2 regions of the Syntrophomonas sp. UBA1041 genome follow, and region 1 is predicted to be linked to the other one. Evidence: predicted binding sites of a transcription regulator. Region 1 holds the regulator's gene; the other holds the start of a gene.

What was found. The regulator CtsR, encoded in region 1, represses protease genes until heat stress. The targets are predictions, from matches to a motif close to AAGGTCAANNAAGGTCAAAT.
Region 2: a site for CtsR is predicted at 1,963-1,982, ahead of dnaK (molecular chaperone DnaK). Genes of this name have one in related genera too.

What each region holds. Positions count from the first base shown of each region.
Region 1 covers NZ_DCEA01000013.1:17,998-22,213, forward strand. Annotated here, with positions in the region: gene B2633_RS02515 (ATP-dependent Clp protease ATP-binding subunit) at 1-454, opposite strand, end outside; gene B2633_RS02520 (protein arginine kinase) at 494-1,594, opposite strand; gene B2633_RS02525 (UvrB/UvrC motif-containing protein) at 1,575-2,087, opposite strand; gene B2633_RS02530 (CtsR family transcriptional regulator) at 2,101-2,538, opposite strand; gene pilM (pilus assembly protein PilM) at 2,978-4,216, opposite strand, start outside.
Region 2 covers NZ_DCEA01000032.1:51,161-55,376, forward strand. Annotated here, with positions in the region: gene B2633_RS05675 (DUF4911 domain-containing protein) at 1-158, shown strand, start outside; gene B2633_RS05680 (peptidoglycan D,D-transpeptidase FtsI family protein) at 213-1,922, shown strand; gene dnaK (molecular chaperone DnaK) at 2,128-4,005, shown strand; gene B2633_RS05690 (DnaJ C-terminal domain-containing protein) at 4,021-4,216, shown strand, end outside.

The DNA.
Region 1 (4,216 bases):
TTGAAGGGGTCTCTCCTCCCAGGAGGATAATGACCTGTTCCCTGACCTCATCCAGCTTGAGCGACATAGATATCAAGACCTGTCCGGCTACGCCTTCTTCTTCCCTCAACAGGGCCAGAAGCAGGTGCTCGGTGCCTACATAATTAACCCCCTGCAGGCGGGCTTCGTCAAATGCCAGATTGAACACTTTTTTAGCCCGCGGCGTGATGGGCAGATCTCCGGCCTGCTGTTCCCGGGCGGTATTGCTTTCTCCCATTACTTTGGTAACTTCTTCCCTCAGCTTCTCCAGATCCACACCCAGGCTGAGCAAGGCCTTGGCCCCCACCCCTTCACCTTCACGCAGCAAGCCTAACAGTATATGTTCGGTGCCTATTGCGGGATGGTTCAATTGTTTAGCTTCTTCCTGAGCGTGTAGGACCGCGTTACGGGCACGTTGTGTAAACTTTCTGAACATAGTCGCATATCCTCCTTTTCAAGCCCGAAGGCTTATGGTTTATTTTCTGAACAAAATATCTTTGATGACTTCAGCCCTCTTTATATCACGTTGAAATGCATCCATCTCCTGCCCGGCTCTTTTTTGCAGGTGAGCCGGCCTGATGGCTACAATGAGTTCGTTAATGGCAGTTGCCTGAATATGAGTGATGAGTCCCAGGTCTACACCCAGACGCAGGTCAGACAGCAGAGTTAAAGCCTCGTTGGAACTGATGATACCCGCATGGCTCAACAACCCATAAGCCCGGCCGATCCTGTCCTGCAGCTGGTAGGCCATACCCTTCTGCAAGCTGTCCCTCACCCTGCGCTCCTGTTCAATAATCTGGCGTGTTACCAGGGTCAGGTTATGGCAGATTTCTTCTTCACTTAGTCCCAGTGTCACCTGATTGGAAAGCTGATAGAAATTGCCCAGTATTTCAGTGCCTTCGCCATATAGACCCCTGACAGTCATCCCCAGCTGGCCGATATTGTGAAAAATGCGGTTGGTTTGGGCCGTCATGGCCATCCCTGGCAGATGCAGCATTACCGAAGCCCTCATCCCGGTGCCCACATTAGTGGGGCAGGCGGTCAGATAACCGCGGTATCCGTCAAAAGCGTAGGTTAGAACCTTTTCCAGTTCATCATCCAGCATCTGCACTGCATCATTGCATTTTTCCAGGTCAAAGCCCGGCAACAGGCCCTGTATTCTCAGGTGATCCTCTTCATTGATCATTATGGACCGTGAACCGTCTTCATTAACCAGCAAGCCCCGATAACTGTCATTGAAGTGAGCGTGCTGAGGACTGATCAAGTGCTTTTCCATCAGTATCTGGCGGTCCAGTTCAGAGAGCTGATCAAAGGTCACCCCCTGCAGGGACCGCAATGGCTCATATTCACTCTGGGAGCAAGCCTGCTTTACCAGATCTATGACTTTTTTTCCGGTTTGTTCATTCAACAGATGCGGAAAAGGGACCGCATCGAGATTTCGAGCCAGCCTGACCCGGCTGCTTATGGCTACATCCGTTTCGGGTCCGGCGGAACTGTCCATCCAACCAACATGAGTGCTATACAATAAAGAATCAATACCCATCTGGATATCACCTCTAATCCAGCTTTTTTTCAATTTCTTTTAATGCATCCCTAATTTCAGCGGCTTTCTCATAATCTTCTGCCAAAATCGCGGACTGCAGCTGCTCCTTTAAGTCTTCAACCTGCCGTTTTATCCTGGTCTTTTCTCCGCTGCGCAGCGGTATTTTGCCGGTATGCTGGCTATTGCCGTGAATCCTCTTCAGTGCTGATTCCAGCTCATCCTCAAAAGCCTGATAGCAGTTCGGGCATCCCAGTTTACCAGTGTTGCGTATATCCATAAACCTGACCCCGCAATTCTGGCAGGTAGCCTGTGTGGTGGGATTGGCCAAACCCGCACCTTGCAGGGCTTGATTTCCGCCCAAAAATCCTCCCAGCAGGTTAGGGATGTTGAACTGGTTGGGATCAAACATCAAGGCGCCTTTTTTGGCTGCGCACGATGGGCATAAATGCATTTCGCTCTTCTGCCCATTGTACATTTCGGTTAAATGGACTGTAGCCGGTTTCTGTTTACATTCATCGCACTGCATAATCTATAGCCTCCTAGTCGGTCTGCAAGCCGGAATATCGGGCCATGGCCTCAACCAGCTTGGATAAAACCAGATGTCGCTGTTCTTTGGAAAGATCCATAAAAAGAGTAAACAATAAGTCCTGGAGCAAGCGGGCTTCAGATTCTCCCAGATGCTGGTCCTCCTTTAAATGAGCAATCAGATCCTTTATATCAGCCTGCACCCGGCTGCAACTACCGGCATCTGATTTAACGCGGGTAATGCGCACAAAGCCCTTGCCGCCGCGTCTGCTTTCAGTGATATAGCCGTCTTTATAGCTGAAGCGGGTGGACAATACATAAGTCACCTGCGAGGGCACACATGAAAAGGTTTCAGCCAACTCGGCCCGCTGTATTTCTATCTGCTGAAGATCACTGCGGTTGATCAACACCTTAATATATTGTTCGATTCGGTCAGTTATGCTTCTTCTCAAGGCCAGATCCCCTTTGACTATTATTGACCTTTAAGTTTATTTTAATAATAAAATAGAGAAAAGTAAACGAAAATCCTTTTATTAGAAAGACTGATAATTTTCGCTCCGGCCAAACTCCCTTTTTAGCGTTAAGTTAAAAACCGGCTCTGGCCTGAAGTATGAGCGTCCCTTGGTGTTAAAGCGGTTATTGCCGTTTATACTTAAGCATTCCAAACTGGTGGTGTGGCTAGTGCTAAACCTATTGTTGCCGTTCGAACGGCAAAATAGCAAAAACGCCCCTGTCCTTTGCCGGACTATCAGCCATAAACGGGCGGGCTGCCTCTGCAGAGCCGTTTTTACCGGCAGTATGACAGTACAAAGCTGGCTTTTGCAGAAACAAGAAAGGGAGTCCTTGTATTAAAGGATTCCCTTAAGCAGCTGAACGAGTATATAAAAAGTTCTACTCTTCCCAGAATACTTCGATGCGGTCGCCAGCCTTGATGGGGGTAGTAAAACCGGCCTCACTCCCGTTAACTTTCAACACCAGCCTGGCGTTGAGGTTAGGATTCAAGCCATAAACCTGAAATATATCGCTCAAAATGGCACTGCTGATGCTGTGATCCAGACTGATGGTGCTTCCGTCGATCAACTCCGCGGTTGTAGGGACCGGTTTTCCGTCCATCAGTATGCCGGCTCCCGGGGCGTTTATCACCAGTTCCTCATCATTGACGTAAACCCGCAACCGGCATGCATCAGTATCTTCCAGGATCTCTTGCAGAATCGGATGGGGCGGTAAGAGAGTGTACGTCACCTCAGCCTCCCAGGGAACCACATCATCGAGCTGAGCAGGTTGACCATTGACTTCCACCTTGATGGGAAGCCATACTATTTGCTTATCTTCGTTCCCCAGGACAAAAGCATAAGACCTCGACTGCAGCTGGTATTCTGGAACCCCGGCTTCCTGCAAAATGTATTTCAGGGAGTTGGCTGGTTGAAAATCCACCCGGGCACGGTCGGGGATTTCGAATCCGGGACTGGCAACTTCCCGGCCATTAACAGTTATCAACGGTTTGATGCGCAATTGCCGGCCGTTCACCTTAACCTCCCCGGCTCCAAGGTCAAACAGGTCTGATAAGGCTACCCGGGCATCCTGACCGCTGCAGCCGGGTACGAATTCGATCTGATCGCCATGATTCAAAGGGGTGTCAAGAGTTGCTGCCTGGCCATTGACCTGCACTATTGGCGCGGTTCCTAGCGTTCCCGGGAATGCCTTTATCTTGCCATTAATAGTTACTGTCTTGCCCAAACCTGGCCTGCCGTATATGCTGGCTAAAGATGTGCCCGAGCTCAGCAGGGCATTGCCTACGGTCATTTCCCCCACATTCCACAGCATCAGGTTAGCCTGATTCAATGTAACAGTAATGAAGGGCAGCGGGGGAAATATGAAGGAGTGGTAAGCAATACCCAGCGGCGTCACCCCCTGAGGCCCCTGCAGGTTGGGGTGCTGACAGCGAATGGCCTCGAAGCCCTCTGCAGTACGTATTCCCACTCTGTTATGGGGCAGTTCCAATTGATCCGCCAGGGTCGCAATCAGCGAAGGGGTCAGGCTGCCCCCACCTACACAGACCACCGCATCCGGTGGTTTTTGGTTTAAATCCAGTATATGCCCTGCAATCTTGCCGCTAATATCGTTGATCAT
Region 2 (4,216 bases), on a different contig from region 1:
TAATCGAGGGTTACGAGCACCTGGGGGTCTTATCCACTATAGACCGCCATAACGGCCTGGTGGTAGTGCGGGGAACCGCGGACACCCGCCGGGATTTAATGCATATCTTGACTAATTTGCCTTTCGAGATTTCCATCAAAAACGGACCCGCTGTATAAGCCTGATATGATGAGACCATGCTACATTTAAAGGCAGAAAAAGGGGGCTTGGCAGTGCGCCGACGTATTGCCCTGGTGGCTTTCATGATGCTGTTTATTTTTGTTTTTCTGGCCGGCAAGCTGTCCTGGGATCAGGTGATAAACGGCCGTAAGCTGGCCCGCGCCGCAGTGCAGATGAGAAGTCAGACCATTGAGCTGAAAGAGTACCCGCGGGGCGTTATTCTGGATCGCAATGGCATCCCTCTCACCGATAGCACCAAAGATTATGCCCTCTATGCTATGCCGGGGGTGATAAACACTCACTATGCTGGAGACGGCAACCTTCAGGCGGCCTTTAACCGGGTTGAATCCCTTCTGGCTCCCTATCTGAATGAAGACACCGAACAAGAAATCAAACAGAACCTGAGCCAGGTGAGAGATCAGGACCGGTCACTGATCAGAATAGCTTCCCGCCTCGGCGATGAGGAGGTGGAGGCCTTGCTTGATCTGGACATACAGGGGGTGATCGTAGCTCCTATGATAAAAAGGTACCGGGATGACGGTTTTATGGCCCACCTGCTGGGGTATGTCGGCCCGACAGGAAACAGCGGGCAATCAGGCATCGAAAAAAGCTATGATCACATCCTGGCCAATTCCACTGCCGAGCTGGAATTAGTTTCAACGGTGGATGCCCGCAATACGGTTATAAAAGGGTTGATGTTTAAACTGCGTCAGGAACAGGAAAACTCCCGGGGCACGGTGGCTTTGACCATTGACAAGCGCATTCAGGAACTGGCTGAAACAGCCATGAACCGGCACGTGGACCGCGGGGCGGTGGTGGTGATGGACATCGAAACCCGCCAGGTTTTAGCCATGGCCAGCAGGCCCGGTTTCAATCCCTACGATGATATCAGCCTGATAATAGCCAGCGACCCTTATAGCACCCTTACCAACCGGGCCTTAAGCAGGTATCACCCCGGCTCCATCTTTAAAATACTGGTAGCCGCAGCAGCTTTAGAAGAAGGAGCCGTCACCGTTGACGATTATTTTGAATGCGATGGGGCCTACGATTTTAATTCTCAGGTGTCCATTTCCTGTCTGAAAAAAGAAGGTCATGGCCGGATTGATCTGACCACTGCATTTACGCGTTCCTGTAATCCCAGTTTTATAGCGGTCGGGGAAGCTTTGGGCAGAAACAATTTAATGAAATATGTGGAGCGGTTCCACCTCACTGATGAAACCCTTCAAGGTTATGTGGCTGACACTGATTACAGCTATGTGAATATTGAAGCCGGACCTGCCGCACTGGGGAATGCTTGTGTGGGGCAAAAAGGGGTGATGCTCACTCCATTGCAATTGACCTCCATGATTGCGACGATCGCCGATGAGGGTTTCTGGAAAGCGCCTTCCCTGGTGCGCTACAGCGTAGATCAGTATGGCAGCACAGAAGTCTGGCCTGATCAATCCAAGCAAAAAGTAATCAGCCTGGAAACTGCCGCCGTGATGCGGCAGATGATGGAAAAAGTGATTACAGAAGGGAGCGGCCAGAGCGCCGCCATGCAGGAAGTGCCAATTGCAGGGAAAACCGGTACCAGTCAGACCGGCACAATTGATAATAGTACCACCCCTCCCCGTGAAATACTCAACGCTTGGTTTGGCGGATACTTCCCCGCCGCTGAACCCCGCTTTGCTATCGTGGTTCTGGCTGAAGACGGTGAAAGCGGCAGCAAAGACGCTGCCCCGGTGTTCCGCGACATCGTACAGGGAATGATGAATTACTATTAAAAACCCGCTGCGTATCAGGACGGAATATGTAAATAAATTGCTTTGACCTTTATTGACTATTAATAAGGTGCATATTATAATAAAAGACAGATATTAGGAAAGCTGGTGACTGATTTAAGGCTGCTTCACCCAGCCGGATGAAAAATACCATATTTATATTTCAATATGAGTTTGGCTCATGATTTACTTGAGGAGGTGTATAGTAATGGCCAAAGCAGTTGGAATTGACCTGGGTACGACCAACTCCGTTGTCGCAGTGATTGAGGGGGGGAGCCCCACGGTTATAATAAATGCCGAAGGATCTAGAACAACACCTTCGGTAGTTGCTTTTAAAGAGGGAAAAGGCCGCCTGGTGGGACAGGTTGCCAAGCGCCAAGGAGCCTTGAATCCTGAAAAGACCTTTTACTCGGTAAAAAGATTTATCGGACGGCGTTTTAAAGAGGTTGAAGACGAGCGCAAGCTGGTGCCCTACCAGGTTAGCGCGGGGCCGGCTGATGCGGTTCGATTCAAGGTTGATGACAAATTCTATGCTGCGGAAGAGATTTCCGCAATGATATTGAGCAAGCTGGCGGAGGATGCTTCCAATTACTTGGGAGAAAAGGTGGTCGATGCGGTTATCACCGTACCGGCTTACTTTAACGACGCCCAGCGCCAGGCTACCAAAGACGCCGGAAAAATCGCGGGGTTAAATGTTTTGAGAATAATAAATGAACCGACCGCTGCCGCCCTGGCCTATGGTTTGGAAAAGAAGACTAATGAAACCATACTGGTCTTTGACCTGGGCGGCGGGACTTTTGACGTGTCCATCCTGGAGGTCGGGGACGGGGTTTTTGAAGTGAAATCCACTAATGGGGACACTCATCTGGGAGGAGACAATTTTGACAAGGCTATCGTGGATTGGCTGGCGGAGGAATTCAAAAAGGATTACGGCATCGACCTGAGGAAAGACAAACAGAGTCTGCAGCGCTTGACTGAAGCGGCGGAAAAGGCCAAAGTAGAACTTTCCAGCGTATTGGAGACCCAGGTTAGTCTGCCGTTTATTACCGCGGATGCCGATGGACCCAAACACCTGGATATAAAATTGACCCGGGCAAAATTTGAAGATCTGGTGCACGACCTGGTTGAAAGACTGCGCCAGCCCATTAAATCGGCTCTGGCAGATGCCAGGCTAAACGCCCCGGATATTGACGAGGTCATTCTGGTGGGCGGTTCTACCCGGGTGCCGGTGGTGCAAAAGCTGGTTGAAGAACTCACCGGAAAAAAGCCCAACATGAGCGTAAATCCCGACGAGGTTGTAGCGGTGGGAGCAGCCATTCAGGCCGGGGTATTGTCCGGTGAGGTCAAGGACGTGGTCTTACTGGATGTGACCCCCTTATCCCTGGGGGTGGAAACCATGGGCGGTATCATGACCCGCATCATTGAGCGCAATACCACCATTCCGGTGCGCCGCAGTGAAGTATTTTCCACTGCCGATGATAATCAGCCCGCGGTTGATATCCATGTCTTGCAGGGTGAGCGGGAAATGGCCCGTGACAATCGTTCTCTGGGACAATTCAAGCTGGAGGGGATTCCGCCTGCACCGCGGGGGATACCGCAGATTGAGGTTACCTTTGATATCGATGCCAACGGTATTCTCAAAGTTACCGCCAAAGATAAGACCAGCGGCAAGGAACAGCAGGTTACTATCAGCGGCTCCTCGAACCTGGATAAGGGCGAGATCGACAAGATGATCAAAGACGCCCAGAACTTTAACGCGGAAGACCGCAGACGGCGCGAAGAGGCGGAAAAGCGCAACCAGGCTGACGCTCTGGCTTATCAGGTAGAGCGGCAGTTGAGCACCATGGCAGATCAATTGCCAACAGCTGATAAAGCCGGCATAGAGGAGAAATTGGAACAACTGAAAAAAGCCATTAAAGACGGCAGTTCCAGTGCGGCCCTGGACGATCTGATGAGCCAGCTGAACGAGGCGGCCCAGGCCATGGCGAATGCGGGGCATAAGGCATCAGAGCCCGGCGCCGCCGCTCAGACGGACGGCGACGATGTTATTGATGCCGAATATGAAGAAAATAAATCATCCCGTTAATGGAGGCAGTAGATTATGTCAGTGCAATATCAGGATTATTACCAGGTTCTGGGGGTGGAGCGCAACGCTGATCCCAAACAGATTAAGGCGGCCTACCGCAAACTAGCGCGGAAATGGCATCCTGATCTGCACACCGGGAAAAAGAAAGACGAAGCGGAAGAGAAATTCAAGCAGATCAATGAAGCCTACGAAGTACTGAGCGACCCCGATA